Regions from separate parts of the Streptomyces ortus genome, predicted to be linked through region 2. Evidence: predicted binding sites of a transcription regulator. Region 2 holds the regulator's gene; each other region holds the start of a gene.
The links. The regulator HrcA, encoded in region 2, represses chaperone genes, less so after heat shock. The targets are predictions, from matches to a motif close to TTNGCACTCNGNNNNNCNGAGTGCNAA.
Positions count from the first base shown of each region.

Region 1 (6,046 bases), 590 kb from region 2:
TCGAGGTCGTGGTGGGCCCCGAACTGCTCACGGGCTCCACCCGGCTGAAGGCGGGCACGGCGCAGAAGCTCGTCCTCAACATGCTCTCGACGATCACGATGATCCGGCTGGGGAAGACGTACGGGAACCTGATGGTCGACGTACGCGCCTCGAACGAGAAGCTGCGGGCGCGTTCACGGCGTATCGTCGCGCTCGCCACGGGTGCCTCCGACGAGGAGATCGAGGCGGCGCTGGCCGCGACGGACGGCGAGGTGAAGAACGCGATCCTCGCGATCCTGGGCGGCGTGGACGCGGCCACGGCCGCCCACCTCCTCACCACGTCGAACGGCCACCTGCGCGAAGCCCTGACGGCAGTCCCGCACGTCTAGAACCACTCACACCACCCCCGCCGCACTGTCAGTGGCTCGTGCGACGCTGGTGAAGCCGATCGGAAGGGACTCCAAGACCGTGAACCACGCGCAACTGACCGCCCTGGGCAGAGCCCTCCGCGTGCTGGGCGAGCACGGAGACGCCCTCTCCACCGAGATGCCGGACGCCAAGCTCCACGAGGTGAAGGCGGACCTGAAGCGCGCCCTCGACCTCCTGGACGAGACCGTCACCACCGCGGCCCCCACCACCCGCTGCGCGGAACACCCCACGGGCCCGGTCGACGAGGACGCCCCCGACCTGTGCCTGCTCTGCGAGACCCGCCGCCGCCTCGCCCGCCGCTCGAAGGTGAACGACTCGTTCCAGGACTCCTTCCCCCAGGGGCGCCAGGCGGCCCCGGGGGAGAGTTCCGAACGCACCACGTCCCGTTACGGTGTCCGGGGCGACCGGCCCCAGCCCCAGCAGCGCTGGCTCCCGGAGATGTGGACCGGCCAGGCCTGGCAGCTCTGCGGCACGCCCCGCCGCGACAAGCAGGAGGCCGAGCTGTATCTCGCCGCACAGCGCAGGACCCCTCGCCCGAGCATGGCCTACCGCCTGGTCCACGAGTTCACGGACTACGAGGTCCTGCGCATCTGGGGCACCCCCGTGAAGGTCGACATCGAACCGATGGGAAACCTCTAGAGCCGGAACGGATGCTGGGGCCGGTGCCCTGCGCCCGGTGCCCGGCGGCGCGGCGGCGCGGCGGCGCGGCAGTACGCGGTGCCGCCCTCGTCACCCAGGCCCGTCGGACGCGCCGCGCGGTTGCCGACTTGCGCGGTCCGCGCTCCCGCCCGCGGGGCTCAGCCCCGTCACCGCCAGCCGGAACAACCGGCCCGCCTCCGCCGCCGGGTCCCGGTGCTGCTCCGTGGCCAGCACGATGCCGACCGCGAGCGTGATCAGGTCGGCGACGGTGACCCCCTCCGCCACCGCGCCGTCCCGCGCGGCGCGGTGAAGCAGCGGATCCCCCGCCTCCTCCAACGCCCGCGAGCACGAGTTCTCGCCGAGATCCTCTCCCAGGCACTGGGTACGCGGCTGTCCGCGCCGGACATGACGGAGGAGGAGGCGCTGGCCGCGGGCATGCCGCCGATGGGCGCCTCGCACGAGCGCCTGAACGTGGTCGGCCAGCCCGGCCGCCCCCAGTACGCCAGGGACCTGGGCATCCCCCTGACCCCCTTCGGACAGTGGGCACAACACCACCTGCCCCCGACACCCTGACCGGGCCCCACCTGGGGGCTCCGCCCCCAACCCCCCGTTGCGCCGTTCCCCGCGCCCCTGAGTACCCAGGGGCGCGGGGAACGGCGCAGTCCCTTGCCTTTCGGCTTTTAGGGGCGCGGGGAACGGCGCAATCTTTCGCATTTAAGGGGCGCGGGGAACTGCGCAACCACCCCCGTCGGCCCCAGCCGAACGCGTACCCGAACCCGCCCCCGCACCCGCACCCCGCCCCTCAGCTGAGCGAGCGCAGCGCCCCCGCCTCGAACGCCCCCAGCTCCCCGAACCGCCCGCCCAGCACCTTCATGGCCCACTGCGGGTCCTGAAGCAGCGCGCGGCCGACCGCGATCATGTCGAACTCCTCGTTCTCCAGCCGGTCGAGCAGGTCGTCGATGCCCTTGACCGGCGCACCCTCCCCACGGAACCCCTTGAGGAAGTCCCCGTCGAGGCCGACCGACCCGACGGTGATGACGGGCTTGCCGGTGAGCTTCTTCGTCCAGCCGGCCAGGTTCAGGTCGGAGCCGTCGAACTCCGGCAGCCAGTAGCGCCGCGTCGACGCGTGGAAGGCGTCCACACCGGCCGCGGCGAGAGGGGCCAGCAGAGCCTCAAGCTCCGCCGGCGTCTCCGCCAGGCGCGCCTTGTAGACGTCCTGCTTCCACTGCGAGTAACGGAAGAGGACGGGGAAGGCGGGCGAGACGACCGCCCGCACCGCGGCCACGATCTCCGCGGCGAACCTCGTACGGGCGACGAGGTCCCCGCCGTACCCGTCCGTGCGGCGGTTGGTGCCCGCCCACAGGAACTGGTCGAGCAGGTAGCCGTGCGCGCCGTGCAGCTCGACCCCGTCGAAGCCGATGCGCTCGGCGTCGGCCGCAGCGTCGGCGAAGGCCTGGATGACGTCGTCGAGGTCGGCCCGGGTCATCTCCTTGCCCTGACCGGCGGTGCCGTCCAGGCGCAGGCCGGACGGGCCGACCGCGGGCGCGTCCGCGAACGGGGGTTCACCGGCGGCGCGCACCATGCCGATGTGCCAGAGCTGAGGCACGATCGTCCCGCCCGCCGCGTGCACGTCCGCGGCGACCTTCGCCCATCCGGCGAGCTGCTCCTCCCCGTGGAACCGCGGGACCCTGTCGCTGTTCCCGGCCGACTCGTGGTTCACGTACGTGCCCTCGGTGACGATGAGACCGACACCGGCCGCGGCGCGGCGCGCGTAGTACGACGCCACGTCCTCCCCCGGAACGCCGCCCGGCGAGAACTGCCGGGTCATCGGCGCCATCGCGATCCGGTTCGGAACGGTCAGACCGTTGAGGGCCACGGGCCGGGAAAGAACCTCGGCGGCGCGGGAGGCGGAGGGGGCGACAGTCACGTGGGGACTCCTCGTGGGGGGGGGAGGGAATTGCACATCCCACCGGGTATGTGCATACGCATAAACAACTCCCCGAACAACCAACGTGGCCCGCAAGGCATTCCGCCTCCCCCCGCGCCCACCTCTGTGACCCCGGCCACGATCCCGGACCCGGCCCGCACACAATCCGGAACGGCCGAGGGCGGCACCCCTGGAGTGGGGTGCCGCCCTCGGTTCGTGCAGCTGGGGTGGAGCGGTGCCGCGGCAGCGGTGGGTGCGTGCCGTGGCGGTGGGCCGCCGATCCGTTGCCGGATCAGAAGTCCATGTCACCGCCCGGCATACCGCCACCGGCACCGGCACCGGCCGCGGCCTTCTCCGGCTTGTCGGCGATGACGGCCTCGGTGGTGAGGAACAGCGCGGCGATGGACGCGGCGTTCTGCAGGGCGGAACGCGTGACCTTCGCCGGGTCGATGATGCCCTCGGCGATCATGTCCACGTACTCACCGGACGCGGCGTTGAGGCCGTGACCGACGGGCAGGTTGCGGACCTTCTCGACGATGACGCCACCCTCGAGACCACCGTTGACGGCGATCTGCTTGAGCGGGGCCTCCAGGGCGAGCTTCACGGCGTTGGCGCCGGTCGCCTCGTCACCCGTGAGCTCAAGCTTCTCGAACACCGAGGAAGCCTGGAGCAGAGCCACGCCACCACCGGCGACGATGCCCTCCTCGACGGCCGCCTTCGCGTTGCGAACGGCGTCCTCGATGCGGTGCTTGCGCTCCTTGAGCTCGACCTCCGTGGCGGCACCGGCCTTGATGACGGCCACGCCGCCGGCCAGCTTCGCCAGACGCTCCTGGAGCTTCTCGCGGTCGTAGTCCGAGTCGGAGTTCTCGATCTCGGCACGGATCTGGTTGACCCGGCCCTGGACCTGGTCGGCCGAGCCGGAGCCGTCCACGATCGTGGTCTCGTCCTTGGTGATGACGACCTTGCGGGCACGGCCCAGCAGGTCCAGACCCGCGTTCTCCAGCTTCAGGCCGACCTCCTCGGAGATGACCTCGCCGCCCGTGAGGATGGCGATGTCGCCGAGCATGGCCTTGCGGCGGTCACCGAAGCCCGGAGCCTTGACGGCGACGGACTTGAAGGTGCCACGGATCTTGTTGACGACCAGCGTCGACAGCGCCTCGCCCTCGACGTCCTCGGCGATGATCAGCAGCGGCTTGCCGCCCTGCATGACCTTCTCGAGGAGCGGGAGCAGGTCCTTGACGTTGGCGATCTTCGAGTTGGCGATCAGGATGTACGGGTCGTCGAGGACGGCCTCCATACGCTCCATGTCGGTGGCGAAGTACGCCGAGATGTAGCCCTTGTCGAAGCGCATACCCTCGGTGAGCTCAAGCTCGAGACCGAAGGTCTGGGACTCCTCGACGGTGATGACGCCTTCCTTGCCGACCTTGTCCATCGCCTCGGCGATGAGCTCGCCGATCTGGGTGTCGGCGGCGGAGATGGAGGCCGTGGAAGCGATCTGCTCCTTGGTCTCGACATCCTTGGCCTGCTCAAGAAGGGCACCGGAGACGGCCTCGACGGCCTTCTCGATACCGCGCTTGAGGGCCATCGGGTTGGCACCGGCGGCTACGTTGCGCAGACCCTCGCGGACCAGCGCCTGGGCGAGCACGGTCGCCGTGGTCGTTCCGTCGCCGGCGACGTCGTCCGTCTTCTTGGCGACTTCCTTGACCAGCTCTGCGCCGATCTTCTCGTACGGGTCTTCGAGCTCGATCTCCTTGGCGATGGAAACACCATCGTTGGTGATCGTGGGGGCGCCCCACTTCTTCTCTAGGACGACGTTACGGCCCTTGGGGCCAAGGGTGACCTTGACGGCGTCGGCGAGCTGGTTCATCCCGCGCTCGAGACCGCGCCGTGCCTCCTCGTCGAACGCGATGATCTTGGCCATGTGAAGTGGTCCTCCCGGACTGGGGTGGAATCTCCAGGACCGCGCCCGCGCCCGCGACGGACGGCCTGCAGACCTCGTGGTTCCTTGCCCCACCCGGCCTGCGGGCCTCACTGACCCGGTCCTCGTTGTCACTCTCACCTTCAGAGTGCTAACGCCAATGATTAGCACTCGACCCATGCGAGTGCAAGCGCCTCTCGATGATCCGCAGGTGGGAGGGGGTGCGAGGAGAGGGCGCAGGATGACCTTGAAGCGCCCGCGCCCGCGCCCGACCCCGATCCCGACCCGGACCTGACCAGGACCCGCCCCGGACCCGCACCCGGACCCGGACATGCCGAAGGGCCCGTACCCGGGAGGTACGGGCCCTTCGGAAGAAGAACGTCGCTGCAGTAAGTCGGCGCGTGCTTCAGCCGGTCGCCAGCCGGACCATGTCCGCCTGCGGCCCCTTCTGGCCTTGCGAGATCTCAAAATCGACCCGCTGACCCTCTTCCAGGGTGCGGTAGCCGTCCATCTGAATCGCGCTGTAGTGGACGAATACATCCGCACCACCGTCGACCGCGATGAAGCCGTACCCCTTCTCCGCGTTGAACCATTTGACGGTGCCCTGAGCCATGCCTAACTCCCCTATTACTGGCCCTTGCACAGACCCGCACTTCGCGGATCCGGGTCAGACCTCACCCCCCAACGGTTGGGGGTGTGCGCCGGAACGCGTCGACCGCGGCTGAATGTATCCGTCCAACTGCCCTCTGCAACAGGTCAATCCGACGAGAATTCCGGGCACGGATGATCGGAAATATGTGAAGCATTTACGAAGATTCAGGGCAAGTCGGGCCCGGTAAATGCCATAAATGGCTCAAAATGAACAGTTACTTTGGCTGCTTCTTGGCGGGTCCCGGGCGCGAACTCTCAAGCGCCGACCTGGAGAAGCGGAGCAGCTTCCCCAACTGTACCGCGCTCAACCATACAGAATTGCCCCCTCCGCTTCGGGCGCGGAGAGGGCAATTCGACGAACGGGGCGGGCGGTTCAGCCGCCGGCGACCGCCGGGATGATCGAGACCCCGACGCCGTCCGGCGTGGCCGTCTCCAGACCCTGCTCGAAGCGGACGTCGTCGTCGTTCACGTACACGTTGACGAACCGCCGCAGCTTGCCCTGG
Region 1 is NZ_JAIFZO010000002.1:2,055,213-2,061,258, reverse strand. It holds gene murQ (N-acetylmuramic acid 6-phosphate etherase) at 1-368, shown strand, start outside; gene K3769_RS12415 (hypothetical protein) at 448-1,047, shown strand; gene K3769_RS12410 (SbtR family transcriptional regulator) at 1,138-1,506, opposite strand; partial or broken gene K3769_RS12405 (NmrA/HSCARG family protein) at 1,402-1,620, shown strand; gene K3769_RS12400 (NADH:flavin oxidoreductase) at 1,850-2,974, opposite strand; gene groL (chaperonin GroEL) at 3,267-4,895, opposite strand; gene K3769_RS12390 (cold-shock protein) at 5,299-5,505, opposite strand; gene K3769_RS12385 (MoaD/ThiS family protein) at 5,917-6,046, opposite strand, start outside.
Region 1: the regulator HrcA is predicted to act here: its motif matches at 5,057-5,083, upstream of groL (chaperonin GroEL).

Region 2 (6,046 bases):
GACGGCCAGGTCGTGGCCCGTGTGGCCGGGGCCCACGTTCGCCAGCAGGACCTGCGGGCCCCCGCCCAGGTCCAGTGTCCACTCGCCGGAGACGAGATGCCGGGGCCGTACCAGGAGGTCCGCCGCCTCGGCGGCCTCCTCGGGATCGGCGCCGTTGCGCACCGCGTCCGCGAGCAGTTCCTCCCGGCCCTCGCCCAGAACCAGTTCGGCGCCCACCGCCGTGAACACCTCGGCCCCCGCGAACGCCGCCGCCCCGAAGACATGGTCGAAATGCGGGTGGGTGAGCGCGAGATGCGTGACCCGCCCGCTCCCCGGCGACCGCCCGTCACCCGGCGACCGCCCGCTCCCCGGTGACCGCCCGCCCCCGAGCGCCCGTAGCGCCCGTGTCCGCAGCCGCGCGCCCTCCCGTACGCTCGATCCCGCGTCGATCATGAGCGCCGCGTCCTCGCCGACCACGAGCCCGGCCGTGCAGTCCCACACCGGCAGGCGGCAGCGCCCCACGTACGGGGAGAGTTCCTCCCAGCCGGACCCGTCGCCCCCGGACCCTTCCCATGTCACGTCCATACGCCGACGCTAACCCCGTCGGCGGCGCCCGCATGTTCCCGACAGAGCGGGACACCCTCGTACACGTCGGCTGTCCGATGTGGCCCGGCGTCACGACATCGCAGGCCCGCCCTTGCCCGGCCCGTACCCACCGGCCGTACACTTGGCGCGGGGATGCTGGCACTCGCGCGCGCTGAGTGCCAGGCGAGGCCACCGAAGACGACCGATCACGACCGATGACCGCGCGGAAGACCACGGGAGGTGTGCGCGATGCTCAGTGAACGCAGACTCGAAGTGCTGCGCGCCATCGTCCAGGACTACGTGGGCACGGAGGAGCCGGTCGGCTCGAAGGCGCTCACGGAACGACACCGGCTGGGCGTCTCGCCGGCGACCGTCCGCAACGACATGGCGGTCCTCGAGGACGAGGGGTACATCGCGCAGCCGCACACCAGTGCGGGGCGCATCCCCACGGACAAGGGCTACCGCCTGTTCGTCGACAAGCTCGCGGGCGTCAAACCGATGACCCCGCCCGAGCGGCGGGCGATCCACCACTTCCTGGACGGCGCCGTCGACCTCGACGACGTCGTGGGGCGGACCGTGCGGCTCCTCGCACAGCTCACCCGCCAGGTGGCCGTCGTCCAGTACCCGTCACTGACCCGCTCGACCGTGCGTCATGTGGAGCTGCTCGCGCTGGCCCCGGCCCGCGTCATGCTCGTACTGATCACGGACACCGGGCGGGTCGAGCAGCGCATGGTGGACTGTCCGGCCCCCTTCGGGGAGGTCTCCGTGGCGGATCTGCGCGCGCGTCTCAACAGCCGGATCACGGGGCGCCGTTTCGCGGATGTCCCCCAACTGGTGCAGGATCTCCCCGACGCCTTCGAGTCGGAGGACAGGGGCACGGTCGCGACCGTGCTCTCCACCCTCCTGGAGACTCTCGTCGAGGAGACCGAGGAGCGGCTGATGATCGGCGGAACCGCCAATCTGACGCGCTTCGGACATGATTTTCCCCTCACCATCCGTCCGGTGCTCGAAGCGTTGGAGGAGCAGGTCGTGCTCCTCAAACTCCTGGGTGAGGTCAACGATTCGGGCATGGCCGTACGGATCGGTCACGAGAACGCCCATGAGGGACTCAACTCCACTTCTGTGGTCTCGGTCGGCTACGGTTCGGGCGGCGAAGCAGTCGCCAAACTCGGTGTGGTCGGACCGACACGCATGGATTACCCCGGAACGATGGGAGCGGTACGAGCGGTGGCACGGTACGTAGGACAGATCCTGGCGGAGTCGTAAGTGGCCACGGACTACTACGCCGTACTCGGCGTGCGCCGCGACGCGTCCCAGGACGAGATCAAGAAGGCATTCCGGCGGCTCGCCCGCGAGCTGCACCCGGACGTCAATCCCGATCCGAAGACGCAAGAGCGCTTCAAGGAGATCAACGCCGCCTACGAGGTGTTGTCGGACCCGCAGAAGAAGCAGGTCTACGACCTCGGCGGCGACCCGCTGTCCCAGCAGGGCGGCGGAGGCGCGGGCGGCTTCGGCGCCGGTGGCTTCGGGAACTTCTCGGACATCATGGACGCGTTCTTCGGCACGGCGTCGCAGCGTGGCCCGCGGTCGCGCACGCGGCGCGGCCAGGACGCGATGATCCGGCTGGAGATAGAGCTCGACGAGGCGGCCTTCGGCACGACGAAGGACATCCAGGTCGACACGGCCGTCGTCTGCACCACCTGCAGCGGTGAGGGCGCGGCCCCCGGCACCTCCGCGCAGACCTGTGACATGTGCCGCGGTCGCGGCGAGGTGTCCCAGGTCACGCGGTCCTTCCTGGGCCAGGTCATGACGTCCCGGCCGTGTCCGCAGTGCCAGGGCTTCGGGACCGTCGTCCCGACGCCGTGCCCCGAGTGCGCGGGCGACGGACGGGTCCGCTCACGCCGGACCCTGACCGTGAAGATCCCGGCCGGTGTCGACAACGGCACCCGGATCCAGCTCGCGGGCGAGGGCGAGGTCGGCCCCGGCGGCGGCCCCGCCGGCGACCTGTACGTGGAGATCCACGAGCTGCCGCACAACATGTTCCAGCGGCGCGGCGACGATCTGCACTGCACGGTCACCATCCCGATGACCGCGGCGGCGCTCGGCACCAAGGTCCCGCTGGAGACGCTCGACGGGCTCGAAGAGGTCGACATCCGCCCCGGTACGCAGTCCGGGCAGTCGATCCCCAAGCACGGGCGCGGCATCACGCATCTGCGGGGCGGCGGACGCGGCGACCTCATCGTGCACGTCGAGGTCATGACGCCCACGAAACTCGACCCCGAGATGGAGCGGGTCCTGCGGGAGCTGGCCCAGCTGCGCGGCGAGGAGCGGCCCACCGGGCAGTTCCAGCCCGGTCAGCAGGGCTTGTTCTCCCGGCTGAAGGATGCCTTCAACGGCCGTACCTGACGGGCGGACCGCAGGTGACCGCCGGGCGCGCCGCAGGATGATTCCGGTGGCTCATACCCGGCGGACGGCCGGATTCGGACTTGTACGGAGGACGTGACAACATGCCGTCATGTCCTCCGCGCTGACCGATCTTTTCCCCCTCCCGATCGTGCAGGCCCCGATGGCGGGCGGTGTCTCCGTGCCGCAGCTCGCCGCGGCCGTGTCCGAGGCCGGGGGGCTCGGTTTCCTCGCCGCCGGCTACAAGACGGCCGACGGCATGTACCAGGACATCAAGCAGCTGCGCGGCGCCACCACCAGGCCGTTCGGCGTGAACCTCTTCATGCCCCAGCCCGAGTACCCCGGTGCAAGCACCGGCTCCACCGGAGCGGCTGGCGCCGCGCTCCCTTCTGCGGCAGCCGTCGAGGTCTACGCCCACCAGCTCGCCGGTGAGTCCTCCTGGTACGAGACCGAACTGGGCGACCCCGACAGCGGACGCGACGACGGCTACGACGCCAAGCTCGCCGTCCTCCTCGACAACCCGGTGCCGGTCGTCTCCTTCCACTTCGGCTGCCCCACCCGCGACGTCCTGGACTCCCTGAGCCGGGCCGGGACGCTCACGCTGGTCACCGCGACCACCGCCGAGGAGGCGCAGGCCGTGCAGTGGGCGGGCGCCGACGCGGTGATCGTGCAGGGCGTCGAGGCCGGCGGCCACCAGGGCACCCACCGCGACAACCCGGAGACGGACGGCTCCGGCATCGGGCTGATGTCGCTCATCGGGCTGGTCCGCGAGACCGTGCAGATCCCGATCATCGCGGCCGGCGGCATCATGCGCGGCAGCCAGATCGCCGCCGCGCTGGCCGCCGGAGCGAGCGCCGCCCAGCTCGGCACGGCCTTCCTCGCCACCCCCGAGTCCGGCGCCAACGCCCTGCACAAGCAGGCGCTGACCAACCCCCTCTTCGTCCGTACGCAGTTGACGCGGGCGTTCTCCGGCAGGCCCGCGCGCGGACTGATGAACCGCTTCATGCGCGAGCACGGGCCGTACGCGCCCGCCGCCTACCCCGAGGTGCACCACCTCACCTCCGCGCTGCGCAAGGCCGCCGCCAAGGCGGGGGACGCGCAGGGCATGGCGCTGTGGGCGGGACAGGGGCACCGGCTCGCCCGCGAACTGCCCGCCGGACAGCTCGTGGAGGTGCTCGCGGCCGAACTCGCCGCCGCCAGGACAGCGTTGTCGGACGGGCCGGGCGGGGGCGTCGGGCGATGACCGCGCCGGTGTTCGTGGTGGACGAGGTGCCGGGCGGGCCGCGGTTCGTGCTCGACGGGCCCGAGGGGCGTCACGCGGTGTCCGTGAAGCGGCTGCGGACCGGTGAGGACGTGGTCCTCACCGACGGGCGCGGACGCTGGGCCGAGGGTGTCGTCATGACGGCCGAGGGCAAGGACCGGCTCGTCGTGGCGGACCTCCACGCCGTGCACGAGGAGCCGCCGCCCGCTCCTCGTATCACCGTCGTGCAGGCGCTGCCCAAAGGCGATCGCGGTGAACTGGCCGTCGAGACCATGTCGGAGACCGGCGTCGACGCGATCGTCCCCTGGGCGGCGTCCCGTTGCATCACGCAGTGGAAGGGCGAGCGGGGGGCGAAGGCGCTCGGGAAGTGGCGGGCCACCGCGCGCGAGGCGGGCAAGCAGTCGCGGCGGGTGCGGTTCGCGGAGGTCGCGGACGCGATGACGACGAAGCAGGTTGCCGCGTTTCTCGCCAAAGCGGAGTTCGCGGCGGTGCTGCACGAGGACCGGGGGTATCCCGCCGAGCCGCTCGCCACGGTCGAGCTGCCCGCCGCGGGGGAGATCGTGCTTGTCGTGGGGCCCGAAGGGGGCGTCTCGCCGGAGGAGTTGGCGACCTTCGCCGAGGCCGGGGCGCGGGCCTGCCGGCTGGGACGCAGTGTGCTGCGGACGTCCACGGCGGGGACGGCGGCGGTGGCGCTGCTGCTGGGCCGGACGGGGCGTTGGTCGTAGCGCCGGTTCGTCCGCGGGGCCGGTGGGGGTGGGCGCACAGGATTGCGCCGTTCCCCGCGCCCCCAGGCACCTGAGGGCGCGGGGAACGGCGCAGCGGGGGGTTCGGGGGCGGAGCCCCCGTGTGGGTGAGTGTGGCCGCAAGGGGGCTACCGCGGGCGGGCGAGCAGTGGCACGCTGCCGTGCATGGGGGCACTGAGGCGTATACGGCACCGCGGCCCGGCGATCGCTCTGACCGCGATCTCGGCCGTGTTCGCGCTGGTCGCGTGTGAACCGGGCGACGGCCTGAACACCGCGGCCGTCGCGATCACCACCGACCAGAAGGGCACGAGCGAGCTGGAGAAGCGGGGCGTGGACGTGCAGTGGCTCACCTGCACCTCCTCGTACGGCGACAAGGCCGCGTCCACCCCGACCGCGAGCGTGCACACCGTGGCGTCCGTCGACTGCACGGGCGAGACCAAGGACGGGCAGGACATCAGCATCAAGGGCCAGGTGACCCAGGAGGTCAACGGCACCTGCGTACGCGGCGATCTCACCGCCACGGTCGGCGGCAAGCAGGTCTTCCGGGTGAACGTCCTCGGCAACTGCCAGGCCGAGACCCCGCCCGTCGACAACAAAACGACACCACCGCCCGACCAGCCGGGGGCGACCGTCACCGTCACACGGACCGTGACCGTGTATCCGAACCCGAGTTGCTCCTGCATCTCGGGAAAGTGATCAATGGATGGAAAGTGATCGATGCGACGTAGCGGGTCGGCCCGGGGAAGTGATCGAAAGCTCTGGTCGCGCCCGGGACGACTGCATAGGGTGATCGGGTGACACAGCCTGCATCCGCCGCATCCGCATCCGCCGCATCCGCCGCGACCTCCGCGTATCTCCGGTATCCGCACCTGCACGGTGAGTTGATCACCTTCACCGCCGAGGACGACGTCTGGGTGGCGCCGCTCGACGGCGGCCGTGCCTGGCGGGTCAGTGCCGACAACGTCCCCGTCAACCATCCACGGATCTCCCCCGACGGGACGACCGTGGCCTGGACCTCGACCCGCGACGGCGCCCCCGAGGCGCACATCGCCCCCGTCGACGGAGGCCCCGCCAC
Region 2 is NZ_JAIFZO010000002.1:1,470,000-1,476,045, forward strand. It holds gene K3769_RS09790 (MBL fold metallo-hydrolase) at 1-564, opposite strand, end outside; gene hrcA (heat-inducible transcriptional repressor HrcA) at 814-1,830, shown strand; gene dnaJ (molecular chaperone DnaJ) at 1,831-2,970, shown strand; gene K3769_RS09805 (nitronate monooxygenase) at 3,080-4,210, shown strand; gene K3769_RS09810 (16S rRNA (uracil(1498)-N(3))-methyltransferase) at 4,207-4,953, shown strand; gene K3769_RS09815 (hypothetical protein) at 5,137-5,667, shown strand; gene K3769_RS09820 (S41 family peptidase) at 5,766-6,046, shown strand, end outside.

Region 3 (6,046 bases), 1.0 Mb from region 2:
AAGACGCCTAGTGCGAGTGGCCGTGGCCGCCGTGGCCGGCGTCGGCCTCTTCCTCGGCCGGCTTCTCGACGACCAGGGTCTCGGTCGTGAGGAGCAGGGAGGCGATGGAGGCGGCGTTCTCCAGGGCGGAGCGGGTGACCTTGACCGGGTCGATGACGCCGGCCTTGACCAGGTCGCCGTACTCGCCGGTCGCGGCGTTGAAGCCCTGGCCCTTGTCGAGGTCGGCGACCTTGGAGGTGATGACGTAACCCTCCAGGCCGGCGTTCTCGGCGATCCAGCGCAGCGGCTCGACGGCGGCCCTGCGGACGACGGCGACACCGGTCGCCTCGTCGCCGGTCTTGCCGAGGTTGCCTTCGAGGACCTTCACGGCGTGGACGAGCGCGGAGCCACCACCGGAGACGATGCCCTCCTCGACCGCGGCGCGGGTCGCGGAGATGGCGTCCTCCAGACGGTGCTTCTTCTCCTTCAGCTCCACCTCCGTGGCGGCGCCGACCTTGATCACGCACACGCCGCCGGCCAGCTTCGCGAGGCGCTCCTGGAGCTTCTCGCGGTCCCAGTCGGAGTCCGTGGACTCGATCTCGGCCTTGATCTGGTTGACACGGCCGGCCACGTCGGCGCTGTTGCCGCCGCCGTCGACGATGGTCGTGTCGTCCTTGGTGACGGTCACACGGCGGGCGGTGCCCAGCACGTCCAGGCCGACCTGGTCGAGCTTGAGGCCGACCTCCTCGGCGATGACCGTGGCGCCGGTCAGCGTGGCGATGTCACCGAGCATGGCCTTGCGGCGGTCGCCGAAGCCGGGCGCCTTGACGGCCACCGCGTTGAAGGTGCCGCGGATCTTGTTCACGACCAGGGTCGACAGGGCTTCGCCCTCGACGTCCTCGGCGATGATCAGCAGCGGCTTCGAGGCGTTGGTCTGGATGACCTTCTCAAGGAGCGGCAGCAGGTCCTGGATCGAGGAGATCTTGCCCTGGTGGATCAGGATGTACGGGTCGTCGAGGACGGCCTCCATACGCTCCTGGTCGGACACCATGTACGGGGACAGGTAGCCCTTGTCGAAGGCCATGCCCTCGGTGAAGTCCAGCTCCAGACCGAAGGTGTTGGACTCCTCGACGGTGATGACACCGTCCTTGCCGACCTTGTCCATCGCCTCGGCGATGAGCTCGCCGACCTGGCTGTCCTGGGCGGACAGACCGGCGACGGCCGCGATGTCGGACTTCTCGTCAATGGGGCGCGCGGTCGCGAGGAGCTCCTCGGAGACCGCGGCCACGGCCGCGTCGATGCCCTTCTTGAGGAGGGCGGGGGACGCGCCGGCGGCGACGTTCTTCAGGCCCTCGCGGACGAGCGCCTGGGCCAGCACGGTGGCGGTGGTCGTACCGTCACCCGCGATGTCGTTGGTCTTGGTCGCCACCTCCTTCACCAGCTGGGCGCCGAGGTTCTCGTACGGGTCGTCGAGCTCGACCTCGCGGGCGATCGTGACACCGTCGTTGGTGATGGTGGGGGCGCCGAACTTCTTGTCGATGACGACGTTGCGGCCCTTGGGGCCGATCGTCACCTTCACGGTGTCGGCAAGCTTGTTGACGCCGCGCTCAAGGGCGCGACGGGCGTCCTCGTCGAACTTCAGGATCTTCGCCATGGAGCTGATTCAGTCCTCTCAAAAAACGAACGGCACCCCTGGCACCCGGCGCTTTTTAGTACTCGCGTTCAGTACTCGCTGGGGCCAGGGGCGCAGTTCAAAGCAAACCTGGGTGAATTACTTCTCGATGATCGCGAGCACGTCGCGGGCCGAGAGGACGAGGTACTCCTCGCCGTTGTACTTCACTTCGGTGCCGCCGTACTTGCTGTAAAGCACGATGTCGCCGGTCTTGACGTCGAGCGGGAGACGCTCGCCGTTCTCGAAACGGCCCGGGCCGACGGCCAGGACGACGCCCTCCTGGGGCTTCTCCTTCGCCGTGTCCGGAATGACCAGGCCAGAGGCGGTGGTCTGCTCGGCGTCGAGCGGCTGGACCACAATGCGGTCCTCGAGCGGCTTGATGGCAACCTTGGAGCTGGTGGTCGTCACGATCCGACCTCCCCCTTCGGAGATCTCACGGGGTTAACTGTCTGAGGTGGCGACCAGGTGGATCCGTCGTCGCGGGTGCCGGACCTGCCCGTCGCTATTGGCACTCTCCTGCGGTGAGTGCCAGAGCCGAGACTATGACCGGGATTAGCACTCGGTCAAGCGGAGTGCCAATCACCTCCGGCGGTTGGCGGCATCCGAACACCCCGGAGCGGGGTTCCTGGCGCCCGTTTTACGTCGGACAGGGGGAGGTGTCTTCGCTGGTGGACCCAGTAAGAGCTGGCCGCGCAGTTCCCCGCGCCCCTGGGGGCCGGGCTGCGCCCCACCCCCCAGCCCCCTTAGGGGCGCGGGGAACTGCGCAACGGGGGCGAGGGGGCACAGCCCCCATGTGTGGTCGGGGACGGGAAGGGGCGGCGGGGGCGAGAACCCTCTCCGGGGCCCCTGGTAGTCCTCCAGGCGCCCACGGCGAACCCCTCCGCCTGCACGCGCCGAAGCACCCCCACCACCCACCGGTCAGCCCACCCCCACCCTCCCCGCCTCCCGCGCAGTGGAGAATGTCACCCGCCCGCAACCGCCCCCACCCCCGCCAGAGAACCACCGCCGCGACCCCGCAGTCCCCGCCGCCCGCAGCGTGTCCCCGTCGTACTCCCCGTACGGCAGGCCGGAACAGCCGAGGCCGGACCCCGAACCGCTGCTTCAGCTTCTCCTGCTGACCGCAGATCTCCGCCCGCTGCCCCTCGTACGGCAGCCCCGGCAGATACGGATGGTCGAGCGTGTGGTTCTGCACGCTCGCACCGACCGCCCGCAACCGCCCCAGGTGCGCGTACCCAGGCCCCACCACGCTGTCCGTGAGGAACACGCTGACCGGCAGCCGCAGTTCCCGGACCAGGTCGACGAACCGCGGATCCCTCTCCGCGCCGTCGTCGAAGGTCAGGAAGACGACCTTGTCGCGGGTCGGGACCCGGTCCACCACGGGCGGCAGCCCGGGCCCCGCGGCCCGTAAGGCGGGCCGCCGGACGGACGGGCGCGGCGCGGCGGCGAGCGGGCCGCTCAGGCCCCAGCGGCGGTACGCCTCCACCGCCGGCCCGTGCGTGCGCACCTTCTGCGCCGCCTTCTTGCCCAGCCGCTCGATCGGGTCGACCGACTGGGCGCAGCCGGTGAGACAGAGCACGCCCGCCAGCAGAACGGCCGCGGCCCCCCGCCGCCTCACAGGTAGTCCTCCAGGCGCGCCACCGCGTACCCCTTGTCGGTGATCAGTTTCAGGAAGCGGCGGACCATGTCGGGCATCGTGCCCTTCCAGTCCTCCTTGCCGCGGAAATGGCTGAGAACGATGTCTCCGGGGCGCAGGTCGCGGTCCCACTCCCGGTACTCCCAGCGGTCGACGAAGACCTCCTCGTTCCAGAGGGGGGCCGCCTTGATGCCGCAGGCCTTGGCGGCCCGCAGGGTGTCCTCGTTGTAGTTGCCGTACGGCGGCCGGAAGAGCGTCGGGCGTTTCCCGTACCGCTTCTCGATCACGTCCTGCATCCCGCAGATCTCGCGTTTCTGCGCGGCGTACGACAGGCCCGGCATGAAGCGGTGGTGGAGGGTGTGGTTGTTCAGGGACACCCCGTCGGCGCCCATCCTCCCGAAGTACCCGTAGTCCTCCTTGACCAGGTAGTCACTGAGGAACGCGGTGTACGGGATCTTCAGCTCGCGCATCATCCGCAGGAACGCCGGGTCCTTCTCCGCGCCGTCGTCGATGGTGAGGAAGACGACCTTGTCCTTGGTGGGGATCGTCGTGAAGACGGGGGGCAGTCCGTCGTGGTCGTCCACCTCGAAGCCGTCACGGGTGGGGATGTGCGGCTTCCTCGCCGGGGCCGGCGGTGCGGGCAGCGGGGTCTTGGCCAGGCCCCATCTCTTGACCGCGGCGGCGTAAGCGCGTTGCTCCTGGCGGAGTTCGGCGGCTGCCTGCTGGCCCGCGGCCGGCTCGGTGTCCTTGGGGGCCGGGGTCGAGCAGGCGGTGGCCAGGGCGGTGGCTGTCAGCAGGGTCAGGGCCATGCGGGCCGGTTTTGCGGTTCCCCGCACCCTTGACCGAAAACTGTCAGTTTGTCGTACAAGTCGCATGGTGCCGGATACTCCCAGGTCACAAGCCCTCCCCCGGCCCGACACCGCCGTCGCGCGCGTGCCGTCCACCGACTGGCCCACAATGGGGCGGTGAACGACCTCGATCCCCCGGCCGCGTCGCCGGACTCTCCGCTCGCCTCCTTCGCCGCCCTCCGTACGTCCGAGGGACGAGCCCTTCTCGACGAGGTGCGCGGCAGCGAACCGGCCCAGGAACTGGCCGTGGCGACGCGGCTGCGGCGCGAGCACCCCGTCGGCCTCGTGTCGGCCGCGCTCGGGCAGGCGCGGCTGCGGCAGCGGGCCGCGGCGAAGTTCGGGGCGGCGGACGCGGCGGAGATGTTCTTCACGCCGAACGGGGTCGAGCAGTCGACCCGGGCGAGCGTCGCCGCGTACCGTGCCGCGCGGTTCGGGGAACTGGGGGTGCGGTCCGTGGCCGACCTGTGCTGCGGCATCGGCGGTGACGCGATCGCGCTCGCCCGTGCCGGCATCCGGGTCCTGGCCGTCGACCGGGACCCGCTGACCGCGGCCGTGGCCCGCGCGAACGCCGAGACGCTCGGGCTGGCGGAGCTGATCGAGGTGCGCGAGGCCGATGTCACCGAGGTCGACACCGCCGGGTACGACGCCGTGTTCGTGGATCCGGGGCGCCGGGGCGGGCGCGGGCGGATCTTCGACCCCGAGTCGTACTCACCGCCCCTCTCGTGGGCCGTCCAGGCGGCCCTGAAGGCACCCCTCGCCGCGCTGAAGGTCGCCCCCGGCATCCCGCACGAGGCCGTCCCCACCGAGGCCGGGGCCGAGTGGATCTCGGACGCCGGGGACGTGAAGGAGGCCGTGCTGTGGTTCGGCACCGGGGAGGCGGGTTCGGTCCGCGCGACCCTGCTGCCCGGCCCGCGCACCCTCCTCGGCCGCGGACTGCCCGATCCCGCGGTACGGCCCGTGGGACGCTTCCTGTACGAGCCCGACGGCGCCGTCATCCGCGCGCACCTGGTCGCCGAGGTGGCCGCGGATCTGGACGGCGGAGGGCTGGTCGACGAGACCATCGCCTACGTCACCGCGGACTCCGCGACGGCCACCCCGTACGCGACCGTCTACGAGATCACCGACCGGCTCCCGTTCGGCGTCAAGAAGCTCAAGGCGCTGTTGCGGCAGCGCGAGGTGGGCGTCCTGACCGTGAAGAAGCGCGGATCCGCGGTCGAGCCGGAGGAGCTGCGGCGCAAGGTGAAGCCGCAGGGCCCGCACTCGGCGACCGTGTTCCTGACGCGGGTGCAGGGCGCCCCCACCATGCTCCTGGGGCACCCCGTCACCGCACCGGAAAACTAATTGTCCAGCTGCTCCAGGGTCGCGTTCGACGGGCCCCTGCGGGACTGCTCGTCGCGTGCCACGTCCTCGGCCGCGGCCAGCACCCGTACCGAGTTCTGCCAGGTCAGCTTGGCGAGGTCCCGCTTCGACCAGCCGCGGTCCAGGAGCTCCGCGATCAGGTTCGGGTAGCCGGAGACATCGCCCAGGCCGTCGGGGGTGAACGCCGTGCCGTCGTAGTCGCCGCCGATACCCAGATGGTCGACGCCCGCCACCTCACGCATGTGGTCGAGATGGTCGGCGACCGTCGAGACGGTCGCGACCGGGCGGGGGGTGGACTCCTCGAAGGCCTGGTGGACCTTCATCGCCTCGGCGGTCGAGTCGAGGTGGTGGAAGCCCTTCTCGCGCATGTTCTCGTCGGCGGCCTCCGTCCAGTCGACGGCGGCCTGGAGGACGAACTTCGGTACGAACGTCACCATCGCCACCCCGCCGTTGGCGGGCAGGCGCTCCAGCACGTCGTCCGGGATGTTGCGCGGATGGTCGCAGATCGCGCGCGAGGACGAGTGGGAGAAGATCACCGGCGCGGTGGACGTGTCC
Region 3 is NZ_JAIFZO010000002.1:2,511,926-2,517,971, reverse strand. It holds gene groL (chaperonin GroEL) at 8-1,633, opposite strand; gene groES (co-chaperone GroES) at 1,751-2,059, opposite strand; partial or broken gene K3769_RS41130 (polysaccharide deacetylase family protein) at 2,498-3,266, opposite strand; gene K3769_RS14375 (polysaccharide deacetylase family protein) at 3,263-4,159, opposite strand; gene K3769_RS14370 (class I SAM-dependent methyltransferase) at 4,250-5,473, shown strand; gene K3769_RS14365 (dipeptidase) at 5,470-6,046, opposite strand, start outside.
Region 3: the regulator HrcA is predicted to act here: its motif matches at 2,204-2,230, upstream of groES (co-chaperone GroES).